One region of the Janthinobacterium svalbardense genome, then DNA from elsewhere that is predicted to be linked to it. Evidence: riboswitches for the same ligand, from Rfam matches in the RefSeq annotation. Region 1 holds a riboswitch; the other holds the start of a gene.

What was found. A riboswitch is a leader RNA that binds a small molecule or an ion and turns the genes downstream of it on or off. The one in region 1 is predicted to bind FMN.
Region 2: another riboswitch for FMN. It lies ahead of ribB (3,4-dihydroxy-2-butanone-4-phosphate synthase); the one in region 1 lies ahead of CNX70_RS16825 (6,7-dimethyl-8-ribityllumazine synthase).

The regions. Positions count from the first base shown of each region.
Region 1 covers NZ_CP023422.1:3,784,136-3,787,545, reverse strand. The annotation lists gene CNX70_RS16830 (TonB-dependent receptor) at 1-1,823, shown strand, start outside; FMN riboswitch at 1,891-2,052, shown strand; gene CNX70_RS16825 (6,7-dimethyl-8-ribityllumazine synthase) at 2,230-2,733, shown strand; gene CNX70_RS16820 (ABC transporter substrate-binding protein) at 2,802-3,410, opposite strand, start outside.
Region 2 covers NZ_CP023422.1:4,577,862-4,581,271, forward strand. The annotation lists gene CNX70_RS20240 (M16 family metallopeptidase) at 1-1,523, opposite strand, end outside; FMN riboswitch at 1,707-1,857, shown strand; gene ribB (3,4-dihydroxy-2-butanone-4-phosphate synthase) at 1,953-2,600, shown strand; gene CNX70_RS20250 (MFS transporter) at 2,608-3,410, opposite strand, start outside.

The sequences.
Region 1 (3,410 bases):
GCGGCGCCATCAATGTGATTTCGCGCAAGCCCTCGTTCAAGTCCAGCGGCTACGCCAAGCTCGATTACGGCAGCTACGACACCACCCTGGCCGAAGGGGCCATCGGCGGCGCCCTGGTCGACGAGGTGCTGGCGGGGCGCTTGTCTTTCCACACGGAGCAGCAGGACAAGGGCCGCTTCCACAACCAGTTTACGGGCGAGCGCGATGGAAAACTCAAGGATAGCGCCATCCGCGGCCAGCTCAAGGCCCTGATCGGGCGCGACCTGACGGCGAACCTGAACCTGCATTATCGCGATTACACCACCAAGGGCGCCACCACCACGGTGGCCAGCTACGGCGCGAATGGCGTGTACCGCAACGGCTACGTCCCCAGCACCAATCCCGACGATGTCAGCACGAATGCGCCGGCCGACAGCGACGTGAAACAGGGCGGCGCCCAGCTGAACCTCGAGTATGCGCTGGGCGAGCTGACCCTGACGTCGATCACGGGCTATGAAAACTTCCGCAACGAAGCGACGGGCGACAGCGACAACACGCCGCTGGAAGTGGGCCGCAGCCGTTCGAAGGCCAGCAGCCGGCAAGTGTCGCAGGAGCTGCGCTTGACGTCGCCGCAAAACGGTGCCGTGAGCTGGGTGGCGGGCCTGTTCTACTTCAATGAAAAGATCGATTCCGATTCGGCCGGCGCGCGCCTGCCCAACGGCAGCGTGCCGGCGCTGGCGGGCAGCACGCAGCCTGTCGGCTACAACCGCACCATCTACCAGCACAAGGCGCGCAGCGCGGCCATCTTCGGCAGCACGACCGTCAACTTCAGCGAGCAGTTGCTGTCCACCTTCGGCTTGCGCTGGACCACGGAAACCAAGGACCTGGACTTGCAGCGCGTGCAGGCCGCATCGAATTCGGTGACGTTTGGTGACGCGGCCAACTGGTGGACCACGGTCCGGGGCGGCAATTACACGGCCGCCTCGGTCGCCAACAACAATTTCACATCGAATCCGTCCACCACGTGGAATGCACTGACCTATGACGTCACGCCCGAATACCGCTTCAGCAGCACCCTGCGCGGCTATTTGAAGTACGCACACGGCATCAAGTCCGGCGGCTACAACACGAGTGCCACGGACGTGCGGGCCCTGAACACGGTCAAGCCGGAAACCCTGAACTCGTTCGAGGCGGGCATCAAGTCCGAATGGCTGGACGGGCGCCTTAATTTCAACGCCAACGTTTTTCACTATGACTACAAGAACGTGCAGGTGAATATCACGGGCGTGTACAACGGTGACCCCACGCAAAGCGTCAATTACCTGCAGAACGTGCGCAAGGCCCACGTGAATGGTGCGGAATTCGAGATCGAGGCGCAGCCGACGGACAACCTGCACATCAATGCCAATCTGGGCCTGCTGCGCACGGAATTCGACGATTTCGCCATCCAGAACAATGGCGGCGACCGCTCCGGCAATGAATTCGTGCGCTCGCCCCACGTGACGGCCTTGCTGGCGGCCGACTACCGCTACCCGCTGGGCAATGGCGCGCAGCTGGTCTTCAGCGGCGATGTGCGCTACACGTCGAAGCAGTACTACTATGTCGACCCGCAAAATGCCGCGCGCGACTTGCTGAACCAGGGCGGCTTCGCGCTGGCCAATGCGCGCCTGTCGTATGTACTCCCGGGCGGCAAGCAGCGCATCACGGCGTATGCGAACAACCTGACCGACAAGGTCTACCGCAACCACACGCTCACCAGCTTCGTGCCCGGTGCCGTCAACGGCGACACGGTGATCATCGGCCAGGGCCGCACGGTGGGCGCGTCGTACACGGTGCAGTTCTGACCGCGCAGGGCAGGGGCGATATGCTATAGTCGCCGGGCGTGGCTGCCGCACCTGTGCGCTGGCCACGCAACGTTCTCAGGGCGGGGTGCGATTCCCCACCGGCGGTAATGGCATGCGTGCCTAGCCCGCGAGCGCTTGCCGGCATGGTCTTTGGACCATGCCGGCAAGGTCAGCAGACCCGGTGTGATTCCGGGGCCGACGGTATAGTCCGGATAAAGAGAGAGCGGGATGGAATCATTGTGTCTGTGCCGGCATACGCCCGGCGCATGGACGGCCTGCGTTTGCCGTCGGTGCGCGGGCGCGCGTGCCTGCATGCGCAGTTGGGCGTGGCTTTCTTGCGCCTGTCATATCCCCTTCGATTTTATGCCCTGTTTTTTTGTCATTCTTGAAAACAGGAGTCTTTTATATGTCACAACCGTCACACGCAATACCAGCCAAACGCATCGCCTTCATCCAGGCGGGCTGGCACCGCGACATCGTCGCGCAATGCCGATTGTCCTTCATCGCCGAAATGGCGACCCTGGGTTTCACGCAGGACGATATCGATGTCATCGACGTCGCCGGCGCCTTTGAAATTCCCCTGCATGCGCAAGTGCTGGCCAGGAGCGGCCAGTACGCGGCAATTGCCGCTTCCGCCCTGGTGGTGGACGGCGGCATCTACCGGCATGATTTTGTGGCCGATGCCGTCATTTCCGGCATGATGCAGGTGCAGCTGGCGACAGGCGTGCCCGTGCTGTCGGCCGTGCTGACCCCGCACCACTTCCATGCGGGCCACGAGCACCAGGATTTCTACTTCCAGCACTTCAAGGTCAAGGGCGTCGAACTGGCCACTGCCTGCGCGGCCACCATCCACTCGCTGCAGCGGCTGGCGCAACCGGCTAGCGCGCCGCACGAGGCCTTGGCCGCCTAGGGCGCCGTTTGCCTTGATGCCGTAGTACCCGGGGCCAGCACATGTTGCCATGTGCTGGCCCCGTTTCTTTATGCGGCTTGCCGCAGCAGCGCGTCGAGGCGCCGCTGCGCTTCCTCCAACGGCCGGCGGTCGATCCAGGCGTCGATATCCACGTCGCGGTCGAGAAAACCGTGCTGCAATTGGAAATCCTTCTGCTGGCGGAACAGGGCCACCTTCTCGTCGGACAGGTCGGGCGCCAGGGTCAAATGAAAACCGTCGCGGTAGGCTTCGGCCACGGCGTCGGCGCCGGCCCGCGTTTCGCCCTGCAGGATGGCCAGCACGTCGGCCTGGTGGCTGCGCGCCCAGTGGGCGGCGCGCAGCGTTTGCGTCAAAAAGCGCACGACCAGCTCGAAATGCTGTTCCAGCATCGTTTCATGCACGGTGATCGGGCGCGGCGTGCCGTTGTTCACGCGGAAGCGCCGGTCGGGCAGGGCGTCGATGTCTATGCCCACTTCCAGCCCGGCCGCGCGGGCCGCTTCGGCCGCCGCCGCGCCTTTCACGTAGACGGCATCGACTTCGCCGCGCAAGAGCGGCGCGATGCCTTGCCACAGGCCCGCGCCCAGATTGGCCTGCGTTGGCGCCTCGCCACCCACTTCCACCAGCCGCACATCGTCCAGCGTCAAGCCGGCCGAGGCCAG
Region 2 (3,410 bases), 790 kb from region 1:
CCATCCATCAGCTTGCTGGCCAGCACTTTCTCCGTGCGCGGTTCGACCTTTTGCCGCTCGGCTTGCGCCACGGCGTCGAGCAATTGCTGCTGCGTCGGGACGCTGGCGCCCGCTTTCGGCTCGGCGCCCATGAAGACCACCAGTTTCTTTTGCTGGTCGGGAATCACCCTTGCCACCGTCTCGTTGATTTCCTGCAAGGTCACCTGCGGCAAGAGTTCCTGCGCGTACAGCAATTCATTGGCGATGCCGGGAATGGCTTCCTGCTCCAGGAAGTTGCGCGAATACTCGGCCACGAAGCCGGACGAATCGGACTTGTCGCGTTCGCTGTATGCGCGCTCGTAATTGCGCAGCATGTTCTTGCGCGCGCGGTCCAGCTCATCCTGGCTGAAACCGAAGCGGCGCGCCCGCTCATCTTCTTGCATCAGCGCGTCGACGGCCGGCTGCACGCCGCCCTTGCCCAGCAGGGCATACGCGCTGAACGACTCGTAGCCGCGCACCAGCTTGCCCATGCTGCTGCCGCCCTGGATGAAGGGCGGGTTCGCCTGCTGCGTCAATTCCTGCATGCGCGCGCTGAGCATCTGGCCATACAGGTTTTCGATCATCTGGCGGCGGTAATCGGCAATGGTGACGGGCTCCTGCGCGGCGCGGATCGGATAGCGGATGAAGACGGTGTCGTCCGGCGCTTCCTTGTCCGTGATCACCAGCGCTTCCGTCTGCGAGCGCTGCGGCACTTCCGCATACAGGCGCGGACGCGGTTGCGCGGGATTTTTCAGCTTGCCGAAATGCTGCTGGATGAGCTTTTCAGCCTGTTTCGGCTCCACGTCACCGACCACCATCACGGCCATCAGGTCGGGCCGGTACCAATCCTTGTAGAAACGCTTGATGGCTTCCGGCTTGAACGTTTTCAAGACGGATTCCTTGCCGATCGGCATGCGCTGCGCATAGCGCGACCCGTTCAGCAGCTTCGGATACAGCACCTTGTTCATGCGGTCGCTGGCGCCCTTGCCCAGGCGCGCCTCTTCCAGCACGATGCCGCGCTCGCTGTTGATGTCGGCCGGGTTGAATTTCAAGCCATGTGCCCAGTCTTCCAGCACGAGAAAACCCTTTTCCAGGTTGTCCTTCTTGTTCGTCGGAATCGGCAGCACGTACACGGTTTCATCGAAGCTCGTGTAGGCATTCAAGTCGGCGCCGAACTTCACGCCGATCGATTGCAAATAGGAAATGAGCTCATTGCGCTTGAAATGCGTGGAGCCATTGAAGGCCATGTGTTCCGTGAAATGCGCCAGGCCTTGCTGGTCGTCATCTTCCAGGATGGAGCCGGCTTTCACCACCAGGCGCAATTCCACTTTCTGCGCGGGACGGGCATTTTTCTTGATGTAATAGGTCAAGCCATTCGGCAATTTTCCGACGGTCACTTCTGGTGCCAGCGGCAGGGGATCGGTCAAACGGATTTCTGCTTGCGCCATACAGGCGCACGCCAGCAAGACGGCGCCCGAGATCAGGCGTAATTTACTCAGCTTCATGTATTCTCAACGGTAAGATTCAGTAGACATACCTTACACTGAAATCGTCTTTCCGCCATTAAAAACAGCTTAGGAAAAACCGCTTTCCCCAAGCAACTTTGCCGAATGACAAACTCAACAGTGACCTGCCCCTTTTTTTCATCTGTGCTAAAGTATTGCCGCCGGTCATGTGGACCGGCACAACGACGTCTTCGGGGCGGGGTGCGATTCCCCACCGGCGGTAAGACCGGCAACGGTCAAGCCCGCGAGCGCTTGTCAGGTTTCGCCTGATGAGGTCAGCAGATCTGGTGTAACTCCAGAGCCGACGGTATAGTCCGGATGCAAGAAGATGTGCAGTAAACGCGATGTCCCATCGACCTGTCGATGCGGCCGGCTGCGTCTATTCGCTTGCCCTGCAGCGTTTTTCGCCTATGCGAGGAGCGTTTCACCATGTTAGTCAACAGCTATACCCTGCTTTCCAACGACCTGGAAGGTCGCATCCAGTCCGCCCTGGCCGCCATGCGCGCCGGCATTCCCGTCATCCTGCTCGACGATTTCGACCGTGAAAACGAAGCCGACCTGATCCTGTCTGCCGAGAAACTCACACACGAAACCATGGCCCTCTTGATCCGCGAATGCAGCGGCATCGTCTGCCTGTGCCTGCCCACGGACGTCGTCAGCGCGCTGGAATTGCCGCCCATGTCGCCCGACAACGGCAGCCGCTACGGCACGCCGTTTACGGTGTCCATCGAGGCGCGCGACGGCGTCACGACGGGCGTGTCGGCCGCTGACCGCGTGACCACCATCCGCGCCGCCATCGCGCCGAACGCCAAGCCGGCCGATCTGGTGCGCCCCGGCCACGTGTTCCCCCTGCGCGCCGCGCCCGGTGGCGTGCTCGAGCGCCGTGGCCACACGGAAGGCTCCGTCGACCTGTCACGCATGGCGGGCCTGAACCCGGCCGCCGTGCTGTGCGAACTGATGAACCCGGACGGCAGCATGATGCGCGGCGACGATATCGAACGCTTCGCCGAGCTGCATGGCATGCCGATTCTGACCATCGAAGAGTTGGTGGAATGGCGCAGCACGCGCGGACAGTAAGCTATCTTCAGGCGGGCACGGCCTTCGGCCGATGCACGTGCCGATACACGAGGCCCGCCGCCAGGCCATACGCGACGGCAATGGTCGCGTAGGCCAGCGGCAAGCGCAGCGACCAGTCGGGCAGCATGTGCAGGATGCTGCCGATCAGGGCCACGCCCACCAGCGCGCCAATCTGGCGGTTCGCATTCAGGGCCGCCGCCGCGCTGTTCGCATGCTGCTTGCCAGCCACCCGCATCACGGTGGCCGTCATGGCGGGAATGGCAATGCCGATGGCCACGTTCATCACGGCCGTGCCCAGCGCCAGCCAGCCATATGGCGTGCCCGGACGCAAGCCCACCAGCAGCAAGGCCATCACGGCCCCCACCAGCAAGCCGGCCAGCATGGGCAAGCGCGTGCCATGACGCGCCGCGATACCGCCTGCCATGAAGTTCCCCACCGTATAGGCCGCCATCATCGGCAGCAATCGCAAGCCCGACTGCAGGGCATCGGCACCGCTAGATTGCTGCAGGAACAGGCTCAATAAAAACAGCTGGCCGAAGACGCAGAAATTGATCAAAAAACCCACGCCATTGGCCGCGCCAAAGCTGCTGCTGTGAAACAGTTCACGCGGCAACAGCGGATGGCTGCCGCTGCGTTCGCGCCGCAGCAATTGCCCGGCCGACAGCACCGTCAATGCGACCGCCGCCAGCACGCCGGGCGACAGCCAGCCCAGCACGGGGCCTTCGATCAAGACAAAACTTAAACCGGCCAGCGCCGCCACACCCAGCGCATGGCTGAGCAGCGACAGATCGCGCGGCTGGCGCGCCGGTG